Regions from separate parts of the Streptomyces sp. NPDC047108 genome, predicted to be linked through region 3. Evidence: riboswitches for the same ligand, from Rfam matches in the RefSeq annotation. Region 3 holds a riboswitch; each other region holds the start of a gene.
The links. Region 3 has a riboswitch for cobalamin ahead of metE (5-methyltetrahydropteroyltriglutamate--homocysteine S-methyltransferase). Riboswitches for the same ligand answer to the same signal wherever they lie in the genome.
Positions count from the first base shown of each region.

Region 1: linked by a shared signal. The riboswitch ahead of ABZ822_RS03105 (ribonucleoside-diphosphate reductase subunit alpha) and the one ahead of metE (5-methyltetrahydropteroyltriglutamate--homocysteine S-methyltransferase) in region 3 are both predicted to bind cobalamin.
Region 2: linked by a shared signal. The riboswitch ahead of ABZ822_RS14980 (cobalamin biosynthesis protein) and the one ahead of metE (5-methyltetrahydropteroyltriglutamate--homocysteine S-methyltransferase) in region 3 are both predicted to bind cobalamin.

Region 1 is NZ_JBEYUP010000001.1:708,351-713,904, reverse strand. It holds gene ABZ822_RS03120 (YbdD/YjiX family protein) at 1-84, shown strand, start outside; gene ABZ822_RS03115 (ATP-binding cassette domain-containing protein) at 468-2,087, shown strand; gene ABZ822_RS03110 (GNAT family N-acetyltransferase) at 2,260-2,778, shown strand; cobalamin riboswitch at 3,076-3,206, shown strand; gene ABZ822_RS03105 (ribonucleoside-diphosphate reductase subunit alpha) at 3,349-5,554, shown strand, end outside.
Region 2 is NZ_JBEYUP010000006.1:51,742-57,295, forward strand. It holds gene ABZ822_RS14960 (alpha/beta fold hydrolase) at 1-1,058, opposite strand, end outside; gene ABZ822_RS14965 (class II aldolase/adducin family protein) at 1,173-1,844, opposite strand; gene ABZ822_RS14970 (inorganic phosphate transporter) at 2,047-3,324, shown strand; gene ABZ822_RS14975 (hypothetical protein) at 3,378-3,617, shown strand; cobalamin riboswitch at 3,783-3,914, shown strand; gene ABZ822_RS14980 (cobalamin biosynthesis protein) at 4,056-5,129, shown strand; gene ABZ822_RS14985 (cobyric acid synthase) at 5,126-5,554, shown strand, end outside.
Region 3 is NZ_JBEYUP010000004.1:193,433-198,986, reverse strand. It holds gene ABZ822_RS12095 (TDT family transporter) at 11-1,189, shown strand; gene ABZ822_RS12090 (helical backbone metal receptor) at 1,116-1,835, opposite strand; cobalamin riboswitch at 1,979-2,138, shown strand; gene metE (5-methyltetrahydropteroyltriglutamate--homocysteine S-methyltransferase) at 2,290-4,593, shown strand; gene ABZ822_RS12080 (5'-3' exonuclease) at 5,114-5,554, shown strand, end outside.

The sequences.
Region 1 (5,554 bases), on a different contig from region 3:
GAGGTGCTCAGCCGCAGGGAGTTCGAGCGGCAGCGCACCGACGCGCGGGAGGCCGACCCCAGGGACGGCTTCCGCTGCTGCTGAGCACAGGCTGACCGGCGGTCCCGCCGGTGCGCGGGCCGCCGCCCCCGTCAGGGGGCGGCGGCCCGCTGCCGTGTCCGTCGCGGCCGGGTGAGCGGTTCGGGACGGCTGCCGGCGAAACCTGATGGTGCCGCGTGCGGGGGTCGCGTACCGTCGATACGTATCTGTTGTCGCCGTCGGGAGAGGCCAGTGCTCGTCTGAGGTCTGAGACACCGTGCGCCCGAGACGTGGCGCCCATGAGTGCGACCTCGGAAGCGAGCTGCCTGCAGACCCGGCACGTCATGCCCGGTCCGGCGCCTTACTTCACGAAATCCGCGGTTCTCCGCGGGTGCGGTGTCTCCACATGCCGGCCCCCTTCACCAGTACGTCCACGGGAGACACCCGATATGAGCATCCGCGCCACCGCACCCGTCCTGTGCACCGGGCTGTCGTTCGCCTGGCCGGACGGCACGCCGGTCCTGGACGGCCTTTCCTGGGCAGCCGGTGAAGGCCGTACCGGCCTCATCGGGCGCAACGGCAGCGGGAAATCCACCCTTCTGCGGCTGATCGCCGGGCGGCTCGTTCCCTCCTCGGGCTCCGTGCACGTCGCCGGCGATCCCGGCTACCTGCCCCAGGACCTCACCCTCGCCCCTGCCCTGCGTGTGGACGAGGTGCTGGGCGTGGCCTCGGCCCGCGCCGCCCTGCACGCGATCGAAGCCGGGGACACCGATGAGGACCACTTCACCGCCCTGGGTGACCGGTGGGACGTGGAGGAACTCACCGAGGCCGCCCTGGACCGCCTGGGCCTGGGCCACATCGGACTGGACCGCACCGTCGGCGAGATCTCCGGCGGTGAAGCCGTCCTGCTGCGCCTGGCGGCCCTTCTGCTGGCCCGCCCCGGCGTCCTGCTGCTGGACGAGCCGACCAACAACCTCGACCGCCCTGCCCGCCACCGCCTCTACGACGCCGTCACCGAGTACCGGGGCGCCGTGATCGTCGTGACCCACGACCGCGAACTGCTGGAGCGTGTCGACCAGATCGCCGAGCTGCGCGCCGGCGCCGTGCGCACCTTCGGCGGCAACCTGACCGCGTACGAGACCGCCATCGCCACCGAGCAGGAAGCCGCCGAGCGGGCCCACGTCACCGCCCGCGCCGACCTCGCCCGGCAGCGCCGTGACCTGGCCGCCGCGCACACCCGGCAGGCCCGCAGCGCCCGCTACGGCAAGCAGATGTACGCCGACAACCGCCTGGACAAGACCTCTGCCCAGACCATGAAGCGCGCCGCCCAGGTATCGCGCGGCAAGCAGCAGGCCGTCCACGACCAGCGCCTGGCCGACGCCCAGGACCGCCTGGACGCGGCCGAGCACCGGCTCCGCGACGACGACGCCATCCGCATCGACCTGCCCGGCACCGCCGTCCCGCCCCACCGCACCGTCCTCACCATCGAGCACACCCGCCTGCGCACCGGCCGCAGGGTTGACGACCTGCGCGTCCACGGGCCCGAGCGCATCGCGCTCACCGGCCGCAACGGCACAGGCAAGACCACACTCCTGCGCACCGTCGCAGGGCAACTCCCGCCCGCGGAAGGCGACGTCACGGTCCATGTCCCGCTGCGCTACCTGCCGCAGCGCCTGGACCTGCTCGACGGCCGGCGGTCGATCGTCGACAACATCGCGCATCTCAGCCCTCATGCCACCGGAAACCGGATCCGCGCCCAGCTGGCCCGTTTCCTGTTCAAGGGCGGTCGCGCCGATCAGCTCGTGGAAACGCTCTCGGGAGGAGAGCTCTTCCGCGCGACGCTGGCCGCGCTGCTGCTGGCGGACCCCGCTCCTCAGCTCCTCCTGCTGGACGAGCCCACCAACAATCTCGACATGGACAGCGTCAGCCGGCTCGCCGAGGCCCTGGCCGGCTACCGGGGTTCGCTGATCGTGGTCAGCCACGACCTCGCGTTCCTCGACCGTATCGGCATCACGCGCCGGCTGGACCTCGACGCCGATGTGGCTGGGGAAACCTCAGGAGAAGCATGAGGGGCCGGGCGGCGGTCATGGCGGCTCCCCGGAAGGGCGGTCGCGGCAGCGGGGTACGTGCTCAACGGCGGCAGGGGCCGAGGACGTCCAGGTCGCCCGCGTACGGGGGCCGGCTCTCGCGTCACCGAATCTCGGGTGACGGGTGGCGCGGAACTGCTGCAGACTGACGTACATGGACGTCGTGATCCGAGCCGCCCGCGCGGAGGAGTACGAACCCCTCGGGGAGATCACGGCCCGTGCCTATCTCACGGACGGGCTCCTCGACTTCGGGGACACCGACCCGTATCTGGAGCACCTGCGGGACGTCAGGGGCCGGGCGGGGCACACCCGGGTGCTGGTCGCGGTGGACGGCGGGAGCGGTGAACTGCTCGGCGGCGTGGCCTTCGTGACACCCGGCAGCCGGTACGCGAACGTGGCCCGGCCCGGCGAGGGCGAGTTCCGCATGCTCGCCGTCGCTCCGGCCGCGCGGCGGCGAGGGGCGGCCGACCGGCTCGTACGGGCCTGCCTCGACCTCGCCCGGGAACAGGGCCTGGACAGCATGGTGCTCTCCAGCCACCAGCGGATGACCGCGGCCCACCGGCTGTACGAGCGGCTGGGGTTCGTACGGGCACCGGAGCGGGACTGGTCGCCCGTACGGGACCTCGACCCGCTGTGGGTGTTCACACGGGACTTGGGACAGGAAACGGCGTGAACCGCCGGGCGCGGGCGACGGTCCGGGCGCGTGGTCGGGACCGGGGCGCGAAGTATCGCGGCGCGCCGAGGAGTTGCGCGGCGCCCCCGGAGTGAGAAGTCTCACCGGCCCTCTCCGCCGTCCCGCAGCCCCTCCGGGCACCCGGATCCGGCCACTGCCGCGGCACGTCCGCGCAGGGCCCCGCAGGCCGCTCCAGGCTTGGATCCCGGGTCTGCCGGGCCTCCGCTCAACCTGCCCACCACCGCGATCCTTTGAGCGCACGACACAACATGTGGGGGTGCATGCGTACGGCACCACTAGATGTATGCTCGTCCCCGTTGCCGCAGCAGGGGAATCCGGTGGGAATCCGGAACTGTCCCGCAACGGTCTGGATAGGGGCATCTGCGCCCGTCCGAGTCCGAAAACCTGCCGGTGACGCCCGGCTCGACCGAACCGGGCCACGACACGTCCGGGCCTCGTGGGTTGGGCCTGCGGGACGTCGCGCTGTGCTGCGCCCTGACGGGGGGTGGGTTCGCGTGCGCCCGCAGGCAGACCGCCCTCGCGGCCCCCAGCCGAGCGAGGGAGAACCACGTGACCGTCGCGCCCGCAGATCCTGCGTCACGCGAGTCCGTATCGGAGCCCGCCACCGCCGCGGTGACCACCGCGCCCGTGGACCGGGGCACGTCCGCGGACGGTGCCGACGCCCTCGGTGCCGCGCTGCTGCGCACCCTGACCGACCTCACCGCCGACCTGCCCGCGACCGACGCCGGCCGCGTCACGACGGCCGCCCTGCGGGGCCGTCACGCGGGTTCGGACGAGGCCGAGTTGCGGGAGCTGGCCACCGAGGCGGCGGCCGGTCTCATCTCCGAGGACCCCGAGTACTCCCGGCTCGCGGCGCGGCTGCTCACGCGGGCCATCGCGGACGAGGCAGCGGGCCAGGGCGCCGTCTCCTTCTCGGCGTCGGTCGCCACCGGCCACCGCGAGGGCCTGATCGCCGACGGGACCGCGGAGTTCGTCCGCGACCACGCCGCCCGGCTCGACGCCCTCGTCGACGCCGCGCTGGCGGAAGGCGCCGACGACCGGTTCGGCTACTTCGGCCTGCGCACCCTGCACAGCCGCTATCTGCTGCGCCACCCCATCACCCGTCAGGTCATCGAGACCCCGCAGCACTTCATGCTGCGCGTGGCCTGCGGTCTGGCGGAGGACGGCTCCGAGCGCGCCATCGGCGAGGTCGCCGCGCTCTACGGCCTGATGAGCCGGCTGGACTACCTCCCCAGCTCGCCCACCCTCTTCAACTCCGGCACCCGTCACCCGCAGATGTCCTCCTGCTATCTGCTGGACTCCCCGCTGGACGAACTGGACTCGATCTACGACCGCTACCACCAGGTCGCCCGGCTCTCCAAGCACGCGGGCGGCATCGGGCTGCCGTACAGCCGTATCCGGTCCCGCGGTTCACTGATCCGCGGCACCAACGGGCACTCCAACGGCATCGTGCCGTTCCTGCGCACCCTCGACGCCTCCGTGGCCGCGGTCAACCAGGGCGGCCGGCGCAAGGGCGCGGCCTGTGTCTACCTGGAGTCCTGGCACGCGGACATCGAGGAGTTCCTCGAACTGCGCGACAACACCGGTGAGGACGCCCGCCGTACGCACAACCTCAACCTGGCGCACTGGATCCCGGACGAGTTCATGCGCCGCGTCGAGGCGGACCGGCCGTGGTCGCTGTTCTCCCCCTCCGAGGTGCCGGAACTGGTGGACCTCTGGGGTGAGGAGTTCGACGCCGCGTACCGCAAGGCCGAGGCCGAGGGCCGCTACGTCAAGCAGCTCCCGGCCCGCCAGATCTACTCCCGGATGATGCGCACCCTCGCGCAGACCGGGAACGGCTGGATGACGTTCAAGGACGCCGCCAACCGCACGGCCAACCAGACCGCCGAGCCCGGCCGCGTCGTCCACTCCTCCAACCTCTGCACGGAGATCCTGGAGGTCACCGACGACGGCGAGACCGCCGTCTGCAACCTGGGCTCGGTCAACCTCGCCGCCCACCTGGGCGAGGACGGCTCGATGGACTGGGAGCGGCTGGACGCCACCGTCCGTACCGCCGTGACCTTCCTCGACCGGGTCGTGGACATCAACTTCTACCCGACCACCCAGGCCGCGACCTCCAACCAGCGCTGGCGTCCGGTGGGCCTCGGCGTGATGGGCCTTCAGGACGTCTTCTTCCGGCTGGGCCTGGCCTTCGACTCGCCCGAGGCCGCGGGGCTCTCCACCCGGATCGCCGAGCGCATCATGCTGGCCGCGTACGAGGCGTCGTGCGACCTCGCCGAGCGCCACGGCCCGCACCCGGCCTGGTCCTCCACCCGCGCCGCCCGCGGCGTCCTGCACCCCGACCACTTCGGCGTGGAGACGCAGTGGGGCGAGCGGTGGGAGGAGCTGCGCGCCCGCATCTCCCGTACGGGCATGCGCAATTCGCTGCTCCTGGCCATCGCGCCGACGGCCACGATCGCCTCGATCGCGGGCGTGTACGAGTGCATCGAGCCGCAGGTGTCGAACCTCTTCAAGCGCGAGACGCTCTCCGGAGAGTTCCTCCAGGTCAACTCCTACCTGGTCGCCGAGCTGAAGCGGCTCGGGGTGTGGGACGGCCAGACCCGTGAGGCGCTGCGCGAGTCCAACGGCTCGGTGCAGGACCTGGGATGGATCCCTGAGGACGTACGCCGCCTGTACCGCACGGCGTGGGAGATCCCGCAGCGCGCGCTGATCGACATGGCCGCGGCCCGTACGCCCTACCTCGACCAGAGCCAGT
Region 2 (5,554 bases), on a different contig from region 3:
GCGTGCGGCGCGTGGTCGACCGTGTGGAGCGTGACGAGGTCGGGCCGGGCGTCGGCGAGCTCCTGCGAGGGACCCCACGGGGCGATGCCGTCGTCGGGTCCGTGCAGGATCAGCGTCGGTACGGTCATCCGCGCGGGGTCGAAGGATCCGGTCAGCGGCCCGCCGTCCAGTCCCGTACGCCCTTGGGCGGCGCGGACGGCCAGCGGGAGCAGCAGCCCCGGGGTGCCGTCCGCCGAGGCGAGGGCGCGTACGGTGGCGCGCCAGTCGAGGACCGGCGAGTCGAGCACCAGGCCCTTGATCCGGGTGCGCAGGGCTGACCGGGCAGCGGCATGGAGGGCCATCGTGGCGCCCGTCGACCAGCCGTACAGCACGACGGTCTCGGCGCCGTACCGCACCGCGTAGCGGATCGCCGCGTCCAGGTCGCGCCACTCCGTGTCGCCTAGGTGGCCGATGCCGTCCGGGGGACGCGGGGCGCCGAGGTCGCCGCGGTAGGCGAGGTCGAGCACGGGGACGCCCTGCTGGTGCAGGAAGGGCAGGGCCACCATGGGGTGTTCGCGGGTGGTGCCGAGGCCGTGCACGGTGATGACCCAGGTGTCGCGGGCGCCCGGTACGAACCAGGCGGGCAGCGGGCCGAGTTCACCGGGCACGTCGACGTCGGCGTGGTCCAGCCCGAGCGCGTCGCGCGGGTTGCCGATGTGGACCTGCGGGGTGAGGTAGAGGCGCGCGCCCTGCTTCAGCGCGCCGTGCGTGACCCCTTCGAGACGGCGCACGACGCAGTCGGGCGGGTGCGGCGCGGAGTCCACGACGGGTCCGACGACGGCGTGGGACTCGCCTCCGGTCAGCCCGTACGTGCCCGGCCGCACGGACGCCAGACTGCGGGTCAGGGTGACCCGGTCGCCGTCCGCGGCGTGCACGGTGAGGGGCGGGTCGGCCGGCAACGGGCGGGTGCGCGCCGGTTTCAGGGCAGCGTCACAGGCGTACCGTCCGGCCGCCACGGCGGCGGCTCCGGCACCGAGCACGGTGGTGGCGGCCGCGGCCGCCGCAGAACGCAGGCGCATCCGTCCCAGTGTGGTCGGCCGCGGGGCGCGCGGCCAGCGGGATGACACCGTCCGGGAGCGGGGCTTCGCCCTCCGGCCCTCTCACGCCCGCCCTGGCCCCCTGGCCCTCCGGTGTCAGCCCGCGCCGCCGGACTGGCCGTAGCCGCGGAGCTTCTCCCCCGCCTCCGCGAGCCGTTCCGGCGACAGCAGGCTGGGCTCGCGCCCCGGCACGCCGTGCGCGGCCAGCCAGACGCGGCACATCCACTCCAGGTTCGCGGTGCGGTCGTACGCCTCGTCGAGGCTCGCCCCGTACGCCACGGTGCCGTGGTTCTGCAGCAGGCAGGCGCTGCGGTCGCGGAGGGCGGACAGCATGTTCTCGGCCAATTCGTCGCTGCCGTACAGCGCGTAGGGAGCGACGCGCGCGGGGCCGCCGAGCGTGGCCGTCAGGTAGTGGATGGGCGGCAGCTCGGTCACGAGCGTGGAGACGGCCGTGGCGTGGACGGCGTGGGTGTGGACGATCGCCGTGGCCGCGGTGGTGCGGTAGACGGCAAGATGCATGGGCAGTTCGCTGGTGGGCTTCAGCTCGCCGAGGATCTGGCGCCCGGAGAGGTCGACGGCGGTCGCGTCCTGGGCGGCCAGCCGTTCGTACGGGACCCCGGTCGGGGTGACGAGCACGATGTCCCCGACCCGTACGGAGACGTTGCCCGAGGTGCCGACCACCAGGCCGTCGGCAACGGTGCGGCGGGCCGTGGCGACCAGGTCGGCCCAGGCCTCGTTCACCGGCGTCGGCCGTTCCAGCGATTCCATGCGTTCACCTCGAAGTCAGTGATCTGTTTCACAGCGTTGGGCGAGACAGCCGTCACCAGGGAGGCTGAATCTCCGTACATTCGGCCGAGAACTGCCCATCGCAGGACAGCAGCACCCGAGCGCCGCGTTCAGTTCATCTTCCGTTCACTCGCCGTCCCTACGGTCACCGTGCCACTGACCATCGAGCTGATTGCCTGGGTGAATGGAACACATCACGCTTCTCATCGGGATCGTGATCATCACGGCCTTGGTGTTCGACTTTACGAACGGCTTCCACGACACCGCCAACGCCATGGCCACCACCATCTCCACCGGGGCGATGAAGCCCAAGAGCGCGGTGGCGATGTCGGCGGCCCTGAACCTCGTCGGCGCGTTCCTCTCGGTCGAGGTCGCAGCGACGATCTCCAAAGGCATCATCGACGAATCCGGCATTCGGCCCGAAGTCATCTTCGCGGGCCTGGTGGGTGCCATCGTCTGGAATCTCCTGACCTGGCTCGCAGGACTCCCGTCCAGCTCCTCGCACGCCCTCTTCGGCGGCCTGATCGGCGCGACCGTGGCCTCGGTCGGCTTCGGCGCCGTCCACGCCGACGAGGTCGTCATGAAGGTCCTCATCCCGGCGGTCGCCGCACCGATCGTCGCCGGTCTGGCCACGCTGCTGGCCACCCGCCTCACCTACCGCGCGGCCCGCAAGGCCGACCCGAAGGCCACCGCCAAGGGCTACCGCGCCGGCCAGATCGCCTCGGCCGCGCTCGTCTCCCTGGCCCACGGCACGAACGACGCGCAGAAGACCATGGGTGTGATGACCCTGGCGCTGATCACCGGCGGCGCGCTCGCGCCGGACGCCGACCCGCCGATGTGGGTCATCGTCTCCGCCGGTCTCGCCATCGCGCTCGGCACGTACCTGGGCGGCTGGCGGATCATCCGCACCATGGGCAAGGGCCTGACCGACATCCAGCCGCCGCAGGGCTTCGCCGCCCAGACCGGCGCCGCGGTCACCATCCTGTCCTCCTCGCACCTCGGCTTCGCCCTCTCCACCACCCAGGTCTGCTCCGGTGCGGTCATGGGCTCGGGGCTCGGCCGCAAGGGCGGCGTGGTGCGCTGGTCCACGGCCGGCCGGATGTTCGTCGCCTGGGGGCTGACGCTTCCGGCCGCGGGCCTGGTCGGCGCGGCGGCGGCACTGCTCGCCGAGCAGGGGACCGCGGGGGTCGCCGCCGTGGCCGTCCTGGCGCTCCTCGCCTGCGGCGCGATCTGGGTCGCCTCCCGGCGCCGCCCGGTCGACCACACCAACGTCAACGACGCCGAGATCCCGGAGGAGCCGGTCGGGGTCATCACCGCCGCCATCCGGTCCGTCACCCCGCCGCCGCTGGGCGGTTCGGGATCGGGCACGGGCTCCGCGGAGCAGCCGGAGACGTCCGGGACGGACGAGGCCGCCAAGGTCGGCGAGCCCCGCTCGTCCAGCGGCTCCAAGGTCTCGGTCTGAGCGCCGGCCCGGTCCGGCACGCGACTCGACAGCGTTAAGAAGGAAGCATCCGCATGGACATCGACTGGGCAGCACTCGGCCAGGTCTTCGGCGTCAGCCTGGTGGTCACCGTCGGCATCGTGGGCGTGTTCACGCTCGGCATCGTCGGCAGTTCCCGGAAGGCGGAGACGCAGCCGGACGGCACGGTCGCGGCCACCGCCGCTCCGAGCGTCCCGGCCCGTATCGGCGCGTACGTCTGCTACGGGCTGTGCGCGGCGGCCGTCGCCTACGGCCTGTATCTGATCGTCGCCTGACGACCCGTTTGCCGTACGGGCGGCGGCACACCGGTCACCTCCGCGGTCCGGGAACGGCACAGCCGTTCCCGGACCGCGCTGCTGTGGGCCTCATCTCGCAGGTCACAGCTCAGTTGACGGCTGTTCGCGGACCGTGGTGGACTGCCCGAGCCAAACGGCGGCAGGAGAGGAAGCCGGTGCGAATCCGGCGCGGTCCCGCCACTGTCACCGGGGAGCGCTCCCCCACCCCAGAAGTCACGGCCCGCAGCGGCGGGTTGGAAGGCCGGGGGTCGCGCCGATCCGGAAGCCAGGAGACTCTCACCGCCGGTCACGTCGAGCCAGGGCGCGGACCCTGAGTGAGGACATGTCGCATGCCCGGCCGCCGTCGTACGCCCAGAGTTCCCGTGCCGTGTCACCGCCGCGCCCGTTCCCTTCGAGGCGTGACGGCGTCCTGATCCGATGCGTGCCGAACACGCCTCCTTCGTGTACGGCGCCGCACTGGGCTTCGCCGCGGACCTGGTCGTCGGCGACCCCCGGCGCGCCCATCCCGTGGCCGTCTTCGGGCGGGCCGCTGCCGCCGCCGAGCGCCGCCTGTGGCGCGACCACCGCGGCCACGGCGCCCTGTACGCGGTGGTGTGCGCGGGCGGAGCCGCGGCGGTCGCGGCCGGGCTGTCCCGTACCGTGCGCCGCTCCCCCGCCGCGGCAGTCGCCCTGACCGCCGCCGCGACCTGGTCCGTGCTGGGTGGCACGTCGCTCCGCCGCGAGGCGCGGGCCGTTGGCAACGCCCTGGCGGCCGGGGACCTGGAGGTGGCCCGGGAGCGTCTGCCGCATCTGTGCGGCCGCGACCCGCAGGCCCTGGACGGACAGCAGATGGCGCGGGCCGTCGTGGAGTCGGTCGCCGAGAACACCTCGGACGCGGTCGTGGGCGCCCTGGTGTGGGGCGCCGCGGCGGGCGTGCCTGGTCTCGTGGGCTTCCGCGCGGTCAACACCCTTGATGCGATGGTCGGTCACAGGTCGCCCCGCCATGTCCGGTTCGGATGGGCGGCGGCCCGTCTGGACGACGTGGTGGGCTTCCCCGGCTCGCGGCTCACCGCGGCGCTCGCGGTCCTGGCGGGCCCGGACCCGCGCGGCGCCCGGCGTGTGCTGCGCCGGGACGCCCGGAGCCACCCGAGCCCCAACGCGGGCCCGGTGGAGGCGGCGTTCGCGGGGGCCCTGGGCGTACGGCTGGGCGGAACGCTGGCGTACGGCGGGCGCGTGGAGCACCGGCCGGTGCTCGGCGAGGGCAACCGCCCCGTGAAGGTGGCGGACATCGAGCGGGCCGTACGGCTCTCCCGGCGCGTGAACGTCCTCGCGCTCGTGGCGTGCGCGGGCGCGCGCCTGGTGTGGGGGGCGCTGTGCGCACGGGACGACAGGCCGGGGCGTGCCGCGGGTGCGGCCCGTACGGCGTCCTCGGCGTCCCGTCGCGGCCGTCGGACGGGCACTGGGCTGCGGGGCGTACGGCTCCGGGGGAACAGCGGGAAGGGATCGGCATGACGCGCGCACGGGGCGGGGGCCTGCTGGTCGCCGGGACCACGTCGGACGCGGGCAAGAGCGTCGTCACGGCGGGCATCTGCCGGTGGCTGGCGCGCAAGGGCGTGGCCGTCGCGCCCTTCAAGGCGCAGAACATGTCGCTGAACTCGTTCGTGACGCGGCAGGGTGCGGAGATCGGGCGGGCCCAGGCGATGCAGGCCGCCGCCGCCCGCGTCGAACCGACGGCGCTCATGAACCCCGTCCTGCTCAAGCCCGGCAGCGACCGCAGCAGCCAAGTCGTACTGCTGGGAAAGCCGGTGGGCGAGATGAGCGCCAGCCGCTACCACGGCGGCCGCCAGGAGGAGCTGCTCGGAACGGTCGTGGCGTGCCTGGAGGAGCTGCGGGGCTCCTACGACGCGGTGATCTGCGAGGGGGCCGGGAGCCCCGCC
Region 3 (5,554 bases):
GGGTGGACTCATGGCCACCCTCGCACCGTCGCGCCCCAGCCCGCCGCCCGCGTCCGCCCCGGCACTCCCCGCGCGCCCCTCCCTGCGCGAGCTGGGCCCCAACTGGTACGCCACGGTGATGGGCACCGCGATCGTCGCCACCACCGCGGCCGGGCTGCCGCTCGGCCTGTCCGGCGTGCCGGGGCTGCGGACCGCTGCCGCCGCCGTGTGGGCCGTGGCAGCGCTGACGCTGCTCGGGCTGCTGTCGGTGAGCGCCGCCCAGTGGATACGCAGCCCCGGTCGTGTCCGGGACCGGCTCCTCGACCCCGCGGTGGCGCCCTTCTACGGCTGCCCCGCCATGGCGTTTCCCGCGGTGGGCGCCGCGACGCTCGCCGCCGGACGGGACGTCATCGGCGGGACGGCGGCCGTCGCCGCGGCCGCCGTCCTCTTCGCCGCGGGGGCCGTGACCGGCCTGGTGGTGGCGGTCGCGGTCCCGTACCTGATGGTCACCCGGCACGAGACCGGTCCTGCCTCGGCAACTCCCGTGTGGCTGCTGCCCGTTGTCGCACCCATGGTGCCCGCGGCGCTGGGCCCGCTGCTCGTACCGCATCTGCCGGCGGGGCAGGCACGGGAGGCCCTGCTGCTGGGCTGCTTCTCGCTGTTCGGGGTGAGCCTGCTCGCCACGCTGCTGATCCTGCCGCTGGTGTTCGCGCGGCTCGTCCACCACGGGCCGCTGCCCCTCGCCCTGACCCCGGCGCTGTTCCTCGTCCTCGGCCCGCTGGGCCAGTCCGTGACGGCCACGGGCCGGCTCGCGGACGCCGCACCCGGGGCGATCGCGGGCCCGTACGCCCACGCGCTGAGCGCCTTCGGGGTGCTCTACGGGGTCCCGGTGCTGGGGTTCGCGCTCCTCTGGCTCGCGCTCGCCGCTGCCCTGACCGTACGGGCGACGCGCCGCGGGATGCCCTTCTCCATGACCTGGTGGGCGTTCACCTTCCCGGTCGGGACCTGCGTCACCGGCTCCGAGGTCCTGGCCCGGCACACCGGGCTCACCGCCTACGACTGGCTGGCGGTGGCGCTGTTCGTGCTCCTGGTGGCGTCCTGGGGCGTGGCCGGGTTCCGTACGGTGCGGGACGTACTCAGGGGCGAGCTGCTCGCAGCGCCGCGCCGAGCACGGCCGGCGCTTCCGCCAACGACGGCCCGTACCAGGTGAGATGGCGGCCGCTGACGAGCGCGGAAGGCAGCCCGGGGAACGCCTCGGGGCCGTCGTCGGCCGTGAAGACGTAGGGCTCGTCGGGCAGCACGACCAGATCCGGGGCCGCCGCGCACAGATCGTCCACGGGGACCCTCGGATAGCGGTCGGCATGACCGGCGTAGAGGTTCTCGACGCCGAGACGGGAGAGCACATCGCCCGCGAAGGTGTCCCGGCCCAGCACCATCCACGGCCGCCGCCAGATCGGCACCACCGCACGGCTCGCCTCGGGCGGCGCGGGCAGGTCCCACCAGGCGGTCCCGGCCTCGTCGAGCCAGCGCGGCCGGTCCAGCCCGCAGGCGTGCACCAGCACACGTTCCAGCTCGGAGAACGCCTGCTCCAGCGTGCGGACTTCGGTCACCAGGACCTCGATCCCCGCCGCGCGCAGCGCCGTCAGGTCCGGCTCGCGGTTCTCCTCCTCGTTGGCGATCACGAGGTCGGGCGCGAGGGCGGTGATCGCGGGCACGTCGGGGTTCTTGGTGCCCCCGATCCGTACGGCGTCCAGCCCTGCGGGGTGGGTGCACCAGGCGGTGGCACCGACGAGCAGCCCGGGCGCCGTGGCGGCCACGGCCTCGGTCAGCGAAGGCACCAGCGATACGACGCGCATGCGATCACCCTACGCACGGCCGGCGCGCGCCCGGCCCGGGGGACGCGCACGATCGGCGCGCGCCCGCCCCGGGGACGGCCCCGTCCACGCGCTACGCTGGCACCGCAGCCGGTTCGCCCCCGTCAGCCGGACGGGAGCGTCGCAAGAGGGAACCCGGTGGGAATCCGGGACTGCCCCGCAGCGGTGTGCGGGAACGACCGCCGTCATACGCACTGGACACACGCGACAGCGTCCGGGAAGCGACGGCCAGTAGGTGCCTGGCAGAGCAGCACGTGCCGGGCGTGCCCGCGAGTCCGAAGACCTGCCCGCTGCCCGCACCCCGCCACGGGTGCGGCCAACCGGGACCTCGAGGGCGGGTCGGCGGCGGTGCGGGACGCGGTACGGACACGCGTTCCCGCTCATCGTGCGCTTCCGCCTTCCCGAGGTCGCTTCCGAACTCGCGAAGGAGAGTTCCGTGACCGACACACCGACCGTGCGGGCCACCCTGCACGGCTACCCCCGGCAGGGGCCCGGCCGGGAGCTGAAGAAGGCCGTCGAGGGCTACTGGGCCGGGCGCGCCACCGAAGCCGAACTGCTGGGCACGGCAGCCCAGTTGCGGACCGACGCACGGCGCGAGACGGCCGCGGCGGGCATCGGCGAGATCCCCACCGGCGACTTCTCGCTCTACGACCATGTGCTGGACGCCGCGTGGGCGGTCGGCGCCGTACCGGCCCGTCACCGCGCGGCCGGGCTGGGCGAGCTCGACACCTACTTCGCCATGGCCCGGGGCACGGCGGACGTGCAGCCGCTGGAGATGACCAAGTGGTTCGACACGAACTACCACTACCTCGTACCGGAGTTGAGCCAGGACACCGTCTTCTCGCCCGACTCCCGCAAGCAGACGGCCGAGTTCACCGAGGCGCGTGACGCGGGACACGCCGCCCGGCCGGTACTGCTGGGGCCCATCAGCTTTCTGCTGCTCTCCAAGCCCGCACCGGGCGCCTCCCCCGGCTTCGATCCGCTGACGCTGCTGGACCGGCTGCTGCCGGTGTACGCGTCCCTGCTGGCGGATCTGCGCGAGGCCGGGGCCGAGTGGGTGCAGCTCGACGAACCGGTGCTCGTGCAGGACCGGCCGGCCGCCGTGCTCGGCGCGACCGCCCGCGCCTACCGTGATCTCTGCGCCGCGACGGTACGGCCGAAGCTGCTCGTCGCCTCGTACTTCGACGCGCTCGGCGAGGCCCTGCCCGTGCTCGCGGACTCCCCCGTCGAAGGGCTCGCCCTGGACTTCACCGGTCCCGCTGCGGCCAACCTCGACGCGCTCGCCGCCATAGGGGGTCTGCCGGATCGCCGCCTGATCGCGGGTGTCGTCGACGGCCGCAACATCTGGGCGGCCGACCTCGAGCGCGCGCTCTCCACGCTCGCGACGCTGCTCGGCCTGGCGGGCCGCGTCGACCCGGCGCCCTCGTGCTCGCTGCTGCACGTGCCCCTCGACGCGGCCGCCGAGCGCGATCTGGACCCGCAGGTCGCCCGCTGGCTGTCCTTCGCCCGCCAGAAGACGACCGAAGTGGCCGTCCTCGCACGGGCGTTGACCGAGGGCCGCGACGCGGTCGCGCCCCAGCTCGCCGCGTCCCGCGCCGCGCTCGCCTCCCGCGCCGGCTCCGCTCTCACCCGCGACGCGGCCGTACGGGAGCGCTGCGCCGCGGTCACCGGAGCCGACACGCGGCGCCCCCAGCCGTACGAGGAGCGGGCCGCCGCCCAGCGCGCCCGGCTGGGCCTGCCGCTGCTGCCCACGACCACCATCGGATCCTTCCCGCAGACCCCCGAACTGCGCGCGGCCCGCGCCGCGTTGCGCACCGGACGCCTCGGCGAGGACGGATACCGGGAGCGGATCGAGCGGGAGATCCGGGACGTCGTCGCGTTCCAGGAGAAGGCAGGGCTGGACGTGCTGGTGCACGGCGAGCCCGAACGCAACGACATGGTCCAGTACTTCGCCGAACAGCTCGACGGCTTCCTCGCCACCCGTCACGGCTGGGTCCAGTCCTACGGCACGCGTTACGTCCGGCCGCCGATCCTCGCCGGCGACGTGTCGCGGAAGGCGCCGATGACGCTCGCCTGGACGCGCTACGCCCAGTCTCTGACGGAGCGTCCGGTCAAGGGCATGCTCACGGGCCCCGTCACCATGCTCGCCTGGTCCTTCGTCCGCGACGACCAGCCACGGGCCGAGACCGCCCGCCAGGTGGCCCTCGCCCTGCGCGACGAGATCGCCGACCTGGAGGCGGCGGGCACCGCGGTGGTGCAGGTCGACGAACCCGCGCTGCGCGAGACGCTGCCGCTGCGCCGGGCCGCTCGCCCCGCGTACCTGGAGTGGGCGACGGAGGCGTTCCGGCTGGCCACGGGCGGCGTACGCGCGGACACCCAGGTGCACACGCACATGTGCTACGCGGAGTTCGGCGAGATCCTCTCGGCCATCGACGCACTGGACGCCGATGTCATCAGCCTGGAGGCGGCACGGTCACGCATGGGCATCGCCCGGGAGCTGAGCGAAGCGGGCTATCCGCGCGAGGTGGGCCCGGGGGTCTACGACATCCACTCCCCCCGCGTCCCGTCCGTGGACGAGATCGCGGATCTGCTGCGGCAGGCGCTGGAAGCGGTGCCGCCGGAGCGGCTGTGGGTCAATCCTGACTGCGGGCTCAAGACCCGCTCACCCGAGGAGGCGGGCGCGGCTCTGGAGAACATGACGGCCGCGGCCCGGCGCGTCCGCCCCTCCCTGAGGGCGTGACCCCCTGACGCGTACCAGGTCCGCCGAGTAGGCCCGGCTGCTCCGGGCACAGGAGGCCGGTGCCGTACGGGAGTTGATGCGCCGGTCCCTTCCGCCCGCCCCCGCGGGGGCGGGCGGAAGGGACCACATCGGCAACCTCCGGACCGCTGGGAAGAGGTGAGCAGCGGCACCGGTGCTGCCGGTCTCGCGCCCGGCCCGGGACGGGGGCCGTCCTGGCCATCCCGTCCGGGTGAGCGTCCGTACGGCGGCGGGCCTTCTCCGAGGGGGCTCGACGCCCCTCGGCCGGCCCGCGAACTCCGGGTGGTTCTCGGTGAGCGTCACGGTGGGCGCCCGCGGACGCGCCTGCCCGAGCAGGTGAAACACAAACGAAAGGTGACCCGCTTCACAAGCGGAACGTCACCCTCAGGCCGCCGCGCCTCCGCGGGGTGGTATGCCGCGGTGCCTCCGCGGGGTGGCGTGGCGCCGCCGGGGTGGTGTGTCGGTGCGGTACGGCATCATGCGGGATGTGACCCGACGCCTGATGCTCCTCGACAGCGCCTCCCTGTACTTCCGCGCCTACTTCGGTGTCCCCGACTCCGTCCGCGCCCCGGACGGCACGCCGGTGAACGCGGTGCGCGGACTGCTGGACTTCATCGCCCGGCTCGTCCAGGACCACCGCCCCGACGACCTGGTCGCCTGCATGGACGCCGACTGGCGCCCACACTGGCGGGTCGAGCTGATCCCGACCTACAAGGCGCACCGCGTCGCCGAGGAGATCCCGGAGGGCTCCGACGTCGAGGAGGTCCCCGACACGCTCTCGCCCCAGGTGCCGGTGATCGAGGACGTGCTCGACGCGGTGGGCATCGCCCGCATCGGCGTGCCCGACTACGAGGCGGACGACGTGATCGGCACCCTGACCGGCCTCGCGGCGGGCCCCGTCGACATCGTCACCGGCGACCGCGACCTCTTCCAGCTCGTCGAC